3 regions of the uncultured Phascolarctobacterium sp. genome follow, and region 2 is predicted to be linked to each of the others. Evidence: riboswitches for the same ligand, from Rfam matches in the RefSeq annotation. Region 2 holds a riboswitch; each other region holds the start of a gene.
The links. A riboswitch is a leader RNA that binds a small molecule or an ion and turns the genes downstream of it on or off. The one in region 2 is predicted to bind cobalamin.

Region 1 (2,275 bases), on a different contig from region 2:
TTGTGACTGGCAATGAACTTTTGGACAAAGGGATAGCGCTGTATCTTGATTATAAGAAAAAGAATAATCGGATTACCAGGTATATCGCAGCTCATGGCTCAGCAGAACAAATGCAGCTGGTGCAGGAGCTGTTGCTGAAGTTTGCTGATTACGGCCTGACGGATATGGCGGCGGCTAAATTTATTGCGGCAGTTCGGGATAAAAAACGGTAATAATAAATTTATTATAAACAAAAATTAAGGAGTGTTGGAAACGATGAAAAAACAAATTATGACCTTTATTTTGACGATTGTCATGGCACTGGGCATTTGCGGCGCTGTATCAGCCGCCGAAGCCGGAAATATGGTAGGTTACGTTAATGTCCAGCAGGTATTTCAAAGCTATCCTGATATTAAAACTACCATGAGCGCTGTTGACCTGGAACGCCAAAAAGCGCAGCAGGAATTTGAAAGCAAGGCGGCCTCTTTAGATGACAGCGGTAAACAGGCCTTAGGCGAAAAACTGTCGCAGCAGGTAGCCAAACGCGAACAGGACCTGATGGGGCCGATCCAGAAAAAAGTTCAGAAAGCTATTGCCACAGTAGCCAAACGTGCCGGCATCAGCAGCGTAGTTGACAGCAGCGCAATGCTGTATGGCGGCAAAGACCTGACCAACGATGTAATTGCTGAAGTGCTGAAATAAAATACAGAATAATCTCAGACCCCGCGCAAGCTTGCTTGCGCGGGGTCTTTTTATGCAACAAAATAGTTGCTGAAAAAGAAAATTAAATAATAAATAAAAATAAAAGATTGCATTGTAAAATTGTTTATAGTATACTTGCAAAATAAATGTATATGGATATTATCAGGTGACACAGGTCTTAATAGAGAAGCTGGGTGTAAAACCCACACGATCCCGTCGCTGTAAAAGTGAGTTCATCCAAAATATGCCACTGGAATTTATCTGGGAAGGCTTGGATGAATGATGAACTTGAGTCAGAAGAACTGCCTGATAATTACTTTACTGCTGCGTGAGACAGTTAGGTAATGTTATCGGCTTCTTTTATTTTGAATCAAGCTGTTTAATGCCTTTTGCCTTAGCGCAGAAGGTATTTTTATTTTGGGTGATTGCAAGTAAAGGCAAATAATGTGCGGTCATAAAGAATGAGTACAGGAAATGTCTTTATTTCAATAATAAAAATGTAGTGAAAGGAAGTTGAGTATGTCAAAAAAGAATTTGAGTAAAAGTGTACTGATGGTAGCACTGATAACTGGCAATGTCATCTGGGGGGGTACTGCAGTACATGCTGAGGAACCAAATCAGGCCTTTACGCTTGACCCAATGATCGTAACTGCTCAAAGAACAGAAACCAGAGACCTGGATACACCGGCAACCACTAATATCATTACTGAACAAAATATCAAAGAAGCCGGCTATAAGAACGTTTTTGACGCTATCGAACATCAAGTAGGCCTAACAAGTACCGGTTACGGCGACGCCGGTCAGGATTTTGGTTTCAGTTCAGGCCGCACCGTTATCCGCGGCTACGACCGTGGCACCCTGATCATGGTAGACGGTATCCCCATGAACCTTAAAAACTATAACTCCTTAGACGGTATCCCCATAGATATGGTACAGCAAATAGAAATCATAAAAGGCGCCGCTGGAACCCTGTATGGCAGCGAAGCTATGGGCGGCGTAGTTAATATTATTACTAAAAAGCCAGGTGGCAAAACTCAGGTCAAAGTAAAAGGCACCGTCGGCAACTATTATAAAGATTACGGCGTTACCTATGCGGGTGAAAAACTTATCGTAACCGCATCTAAAGAATATTCCAACAAGCTTACCCACAGCAACGCTTATCCGGAAGGCTCGTCTACCGACTGGTGGGTAGGCAAAGGACAGAAAAACAGAGCCGGGATCTCCGCCGCACTGACAGATGAGATCGGTTTTACTTTCATCTATCAGGACGGCAATATTACCCGCGGCAGCAATAACGATGCCAAAAAAGTAGGCTCAGTCTATAAAAAATATAATTATCGTTATGACGACAAACGCATTACTACAGGACTGACCTACGATGGCAAATCTAACGGCATCAAAGCCATAGTAGGTTATAACTACCGCCGTACTGAAGGCTACGACTTTACCGCAGCCACACCAGGCCCTGTAAGCTCATCAGCCGATTTATCAAGCTATATCGGTGACGTACAAAAGACCTGGAAACTGGGAAAAAATACCCTTATAACCGGCTACAGCCTAAGACGCGAAAACTATGAAAACCTGGTTACCAAAG
Region 2 (2,275 bases):
CATATTGCCCATAAACAGCATAAATATTCCTTGACGTTACTTGATTAGGAGATTTATGGCCATCTTTACCGTAATCATCATAAAACTCATTTTGATAACTACTTCCTAAAATCAAATTCGTTTTGTTTCCAAACTCCCATTTTTTTTGTATATCGGCTCCATAAGTACGATTCTTCTCATCTGTATCATACATTTTTCCGGAATAAGCACCACTTGTTGTATAATTAGTGTATCCATCTGCCATTAATTTATTCTGGTTATAATACAAATTTCCCTTAACACTGTCATCTTGATATGTCATCTGTATTAAATTTTGCTTTGTTACATATTCTCTATTCTGTTGTAATGCACCGCCTTTAGGAACGCTTTTATATCCATCATCAAACCAAGTATCATATTTTACATTTGTTTCAAAATAATTATATAAAAAATTCCACTTATCATTCATTTTATAGTTTAAAAATAAATTATTTTTATGAGAACTGGTCATATCTGTATGTTTGTCACCTTTGTCATACGAACGTGAAATTGTATCTACCTTTCCCCATTTTTCTAAGTTATAACCAACGCTTAATTTATCAGCACTAACAGTAGCATTGTATTTTTGTTGTCCGTAATTACCAACTCCAGCAGTTACTGAATTTTTAAAACCTTGTTTAGTTATAATATTAATAACACCGCCCATAGCTTCACTACCATAAAGTACGGATCCTCCACCTTTTACTATCTCAACTTTTGCAATGCTATCTACAGGTATAGCATCTAAAAAATATTTTCCTCTCAAATTCATAGGAGATCCATTCAGCATAATCAAAGTACCATTACTTACACCTCTAATAGCTATTTCATTAGCCATTGTCCCCATAGCACCACCACCGGGTGCAAATGTTTTGTAAATCAATCCAGGTACACGCCCCAAAGCAACCTGCAAATTCTGCGCACCTGTTGCTTTCAAATCTTCACTAGTTAGGATTGTTGTTGATGCCGGAACATCAACATCTCTTTTTTCTGTCCGTGTTGCGGTTACGACCATCGGATCTAGTGTAAATACTTGGTTTGGTTCCTCTGCGTGTACCGTGTACCCCCCCCAGATGACACTCCCCGTTACCAATGCTACCATCATAGCACTCTTACTCATACTCTTTTTCAACATACTCAACTTCCTTTCACTACTTTTATTATTGAAATAAAGGCTTTTCCTGTACCCATTCCTTATGGTCGCACAGTACTTTGCTTCTATTTACAATCAAGAAAAAAATAAAAATACCTCTTGCCTAAGGCAAAAGGTATTTTACGACTTAATTATAAAATAAAAGAAGCCGACACATTACCCAACTGTCTCACGCAGTAGTAACATAATCACCAGGCAGTTCTTCTGACTTAGGTTCAACGCTTATCCAAGCCTTCCCAGATATTTCCAGTGGCATAAGTTTGGATTCGCTCACCATTACAGCGACGGGATCGTGCGGGATTTGCACCCAGCTTCTCTATTAAGACCAGCGTCACCTGATTTACGAAATATTTAATTTAATTAAGTATAATATAAATCTGCTTCTTTTTCAACATGTGCTGCCAAATTCATATCATATCTTATTGGGATAGTGTTTTTGTATCCATAAAAATATTATTGGTATAACTATCAATGTAAAAACTGTTGAAGTTATCATCCCTCCAATTATGACCCACGCCATACTAACACGAGTCTCCGATCCTTCTGTCATTGCAAGAGCAGTCGGCATCATACCAACCACCATAGTCAAGGCCGTCATAAAAATTGGTTTTAATCTAACCTTACCTGCCTCTATAATAGCTTCCAGTGCATTTTTACCCTGATGCATTAATGTTAAAGTATAGTCAAGCAAAAGTGTACCATTTTTTGCCACCAGTCCATCCATCACCAAAATACCAATCAACGAATATAAATTGATCGTATTGCCTGTTAGCAAAAGACAAAAAACTGCTCCAATAAAGCCTAGCGGCAAGGAAAACATCCTTATCAGCGGCGTAAAAACAGACTCATACAGTACGGCTAACAACAAATATATAAGCAAAAGCGACATCGATAAAGCCATTGCCATTTCTTTAAACGAATCATTCATACTGGTTGCCTGGCCTGTAAATTCATAGGCACAGCGCAAATTGCTTTGATCCAATTTGCCCCTTAATTCCTGCAGCACTTCATTTAAGGGCCGCTCTGCTAAATTACTCTGTATATTTATTATACGTTCTTTATTAACGCGTCGGATCGTTATCGGCCCGACGCCTTCTTCTACAC
Region 3 (2,275 bases), on a different contig from region 2:
GGTAATGATATTGATAACACCTCCCAAAGCATCTGCTCCGTAAACTGAAGCGCCAGGACCTTTGATGACCTCGATTTTTTCAACATTTTCCATATTGGTCACCTGGTCTAAATTTACACCGGTAGATTTACTGCCAGTCTTACTGTTACTGGAAATTCTGGTACTGGCAGTATTATCTACGCGGCGTCCATCTACCAAAATAATTACTCTGGTATCACCATTTATGGATACGCCATTATTATAAAATTCATAGCCATACTCACCACCACGGTAACCTGGGTTTTGGAAAGTTACTCCGGGAATACGTTTAATAGCTTCTGTTAAATCTGTATAATGCCGTTTTTCTATTTCTTCACGGGAGATTACTTTTACGTCACCGCCAGTACGGTAATAAGATTGTTCGGTAATAGTATTGCCAAATTTATCTTTGGTAGCATCGGCTTCAACCAAAACTGTATCCAAAGTATAGCCTTGTAAATTTTCGTCAAAAGCAGCATACGAAGTAGATGCCATTGAAAGCAGCATTACCATCGCAGCTGCAGCACCATATTTTTTATTAAGCTTCATCAAACTCATCTTCTTTCATCAATTTTTACATTTCATCATCCAACTATGACTAAGATTTACTTTACCAGCGCGAACCGTTGATATACGTAAAAGTGTAGTTTTGATCTGTGACCCATGATTTCCAATCCCCTGCAAATTTTCCAAGATTAAAACTCATGCGTTTAGTACCATTAGGTGCTACTTTACATAGTGGTATTTTTACCGGGGCACCAATAAATTCATATTTACTGCCATCTTCTTTGGTAAAAATAATGCGTGCAGTAAAAGAATTCAATTTTGTTACTGTTAAATCACTGCGCCGGTTTTTAAAATCCCCCATCATACACAAATCGCCATTATTCAGCCATATTTTACTGGTATTCCATTCCAGAATCATCTTATCCGTGGAAACTTCTGCCGCTGATACAATTCCAAATCCTGTAAATGTCAATATCACTAAAAATATTACTGAAAATTTTTTAAACATTCTCATTCCTCCTTTCCTCAAAAATAATATTCTGAACTTACTATATATTCCAATCCTTTGCCAAGCTTACCCTGTTTCGCTTGCAAAGTTTTAGAATCACAACAAAAAAGCCTTTTTGCGTGCTCGCAAAAAGGCAAAAGGATATACTTATCCAATTTCCTACCCATCACTCGCAGGCTATAGAAATACTAAAATCAGGCAGTTCTTCTGACTCTGCTTCATTGCTTACCCCGCCTTCCCAGTTTCCCAGTGGCATCTTTGAGGCTTGCTCAGCATTACAGCGGCGTGACCGTGTTGGTTTTACACCAACTTCTCTATTAAGCAATCGATTACACCTGATTCTTTTCTTTATTCAGTTAGAAGTATCTTTTTTGCTTTTTATATTATAAACTACTGTTATCGTTTAGTATTATAGCACTATGTCCCCCCCCAGTCAAACAAAATTGCATCTATATTGTATTAAAACAATATAGAACAATTTTGCTTTGCCAAACTGTCTATAGTTTGGATAAAACAACTCTATCAAAAGTTAAAATATAAAATTTATCTATCAATCCTTATCAACACCTGCGCTTTATTCCTACATCAGAGAAAGTAACATTTCTTTTATATTCTTTATGCAATTTTATTATCGTTTAGCATTATATCACTAACATTTCTATCAGTCAAATAGTTTTCTTTTAGTATAATAAAAATCGAATATATTCTAAAAAAAAACCACTTTGAAGATAAACTTCAAAGTGGTTTCGATTAGGCGTTAAATGATATTTTATTATTGATTAATAATTTTCAACTTTTCTTCCTGCAGCTTTTCTTTAGCGATCTCCAGCATCAGCTTGATACGGTTCATCTGGTTGACCTGACTGGCGTCGGCGTCACAATCCAGCGCAATGATATTGGCCTGTGGATTGGTACGCAGAAGCTCGCGGATCATGCCCTTGCCGGTAACATGATTCGGCAGGCAGGCAAACGGCTGCAGGCAGACGATATTATTGATGCCGCCGCTCAGCAGCTTGGCCATTTCAGCAGTCAGCAGCCAGCCTTCGCCGGCCATATTACCGGTCGAAAGATGCTTTTCAGCTAAAGCTATCAGTGTTGATAAAGGTTCGTAAGCGCTGAAGCGTTTGCTCTTTTGCAGTGCGATGTTCAGCGGCTTGCGGTAATAATCCAGAAACTTCATAAACAGCTTGGACTTGATCACATTGCCCAGCGTTCCGTCCAGCAGACGGCGTTTGACCTGTT

Region 1: linked by a shared signal. The riboswitch ahead of Q4G98_RS07100 (TonB-dependent siderophore receptor) and the one ahead of Q4G98_RS00265 (TonB-dependent siderophore receptor) in region 2 are both predicted to bind cobalamin.
Region 3: linked by a shared signal. The riboswitch ahead of Q4G98_RS11060 (hypothetical protein) and the one ahead of Q4G98_RS00265 (TonB-dependent siderophore receptor) in region 2 are both predicted to bind cobalamin.

Annotation. Positions count from the first base shown of each region.
Region 1 covers NZ_CATWDQ010000007.1:58,439-60,713, forward strand. Annotated here, with positions in the region: gene Q4G98_RS07090 (hypothetical protein) at 1-212, shown strand, start outside; gene Q4G98_RS07095 (OmpH family outer membrane protein) at 256-681, shown strand; cobalamin riboswitch at 829-1,006, shown strand; gene Q4G98_RS07100 (TonB-dependent siderophore receptor) at 1,201-2,275, shown strand, end outside.
Region 2 covers NZ_CATWDQ010000001.1:73,214-75,488, reverse strand. Annotated here, with positions in the region: gene Q4G98_RS00265 (TonB-dependent siderophore receptor) at 1-1,153, opposite strand, end outside; cobalamin riboswitch at 1,348-1,525, opposite strand; gene Q4G98_RS00260 (efflux RND transporter permease subunit) at 1,584-2,275, opposite strand, start outside.
Region 3 covers NZ_CATWDQ010000020.1:18,758-21,032, reverse strand. Annotated here, with positions in the region: gene Q4G98_RS11065 (TonB-dependent receptor) at 1-531, opposite strand, end outside; gene Q4G98_RS11060 (hypothetical protein) at 629-1,033, opposite strand; cobalamin riboswitch at 1,213-1,387, opposite strand; gene Q4G98_RS11055 (acyl-CoA dehydratase activase-related protein) at 1,806-2,275, opposite strand, start outside.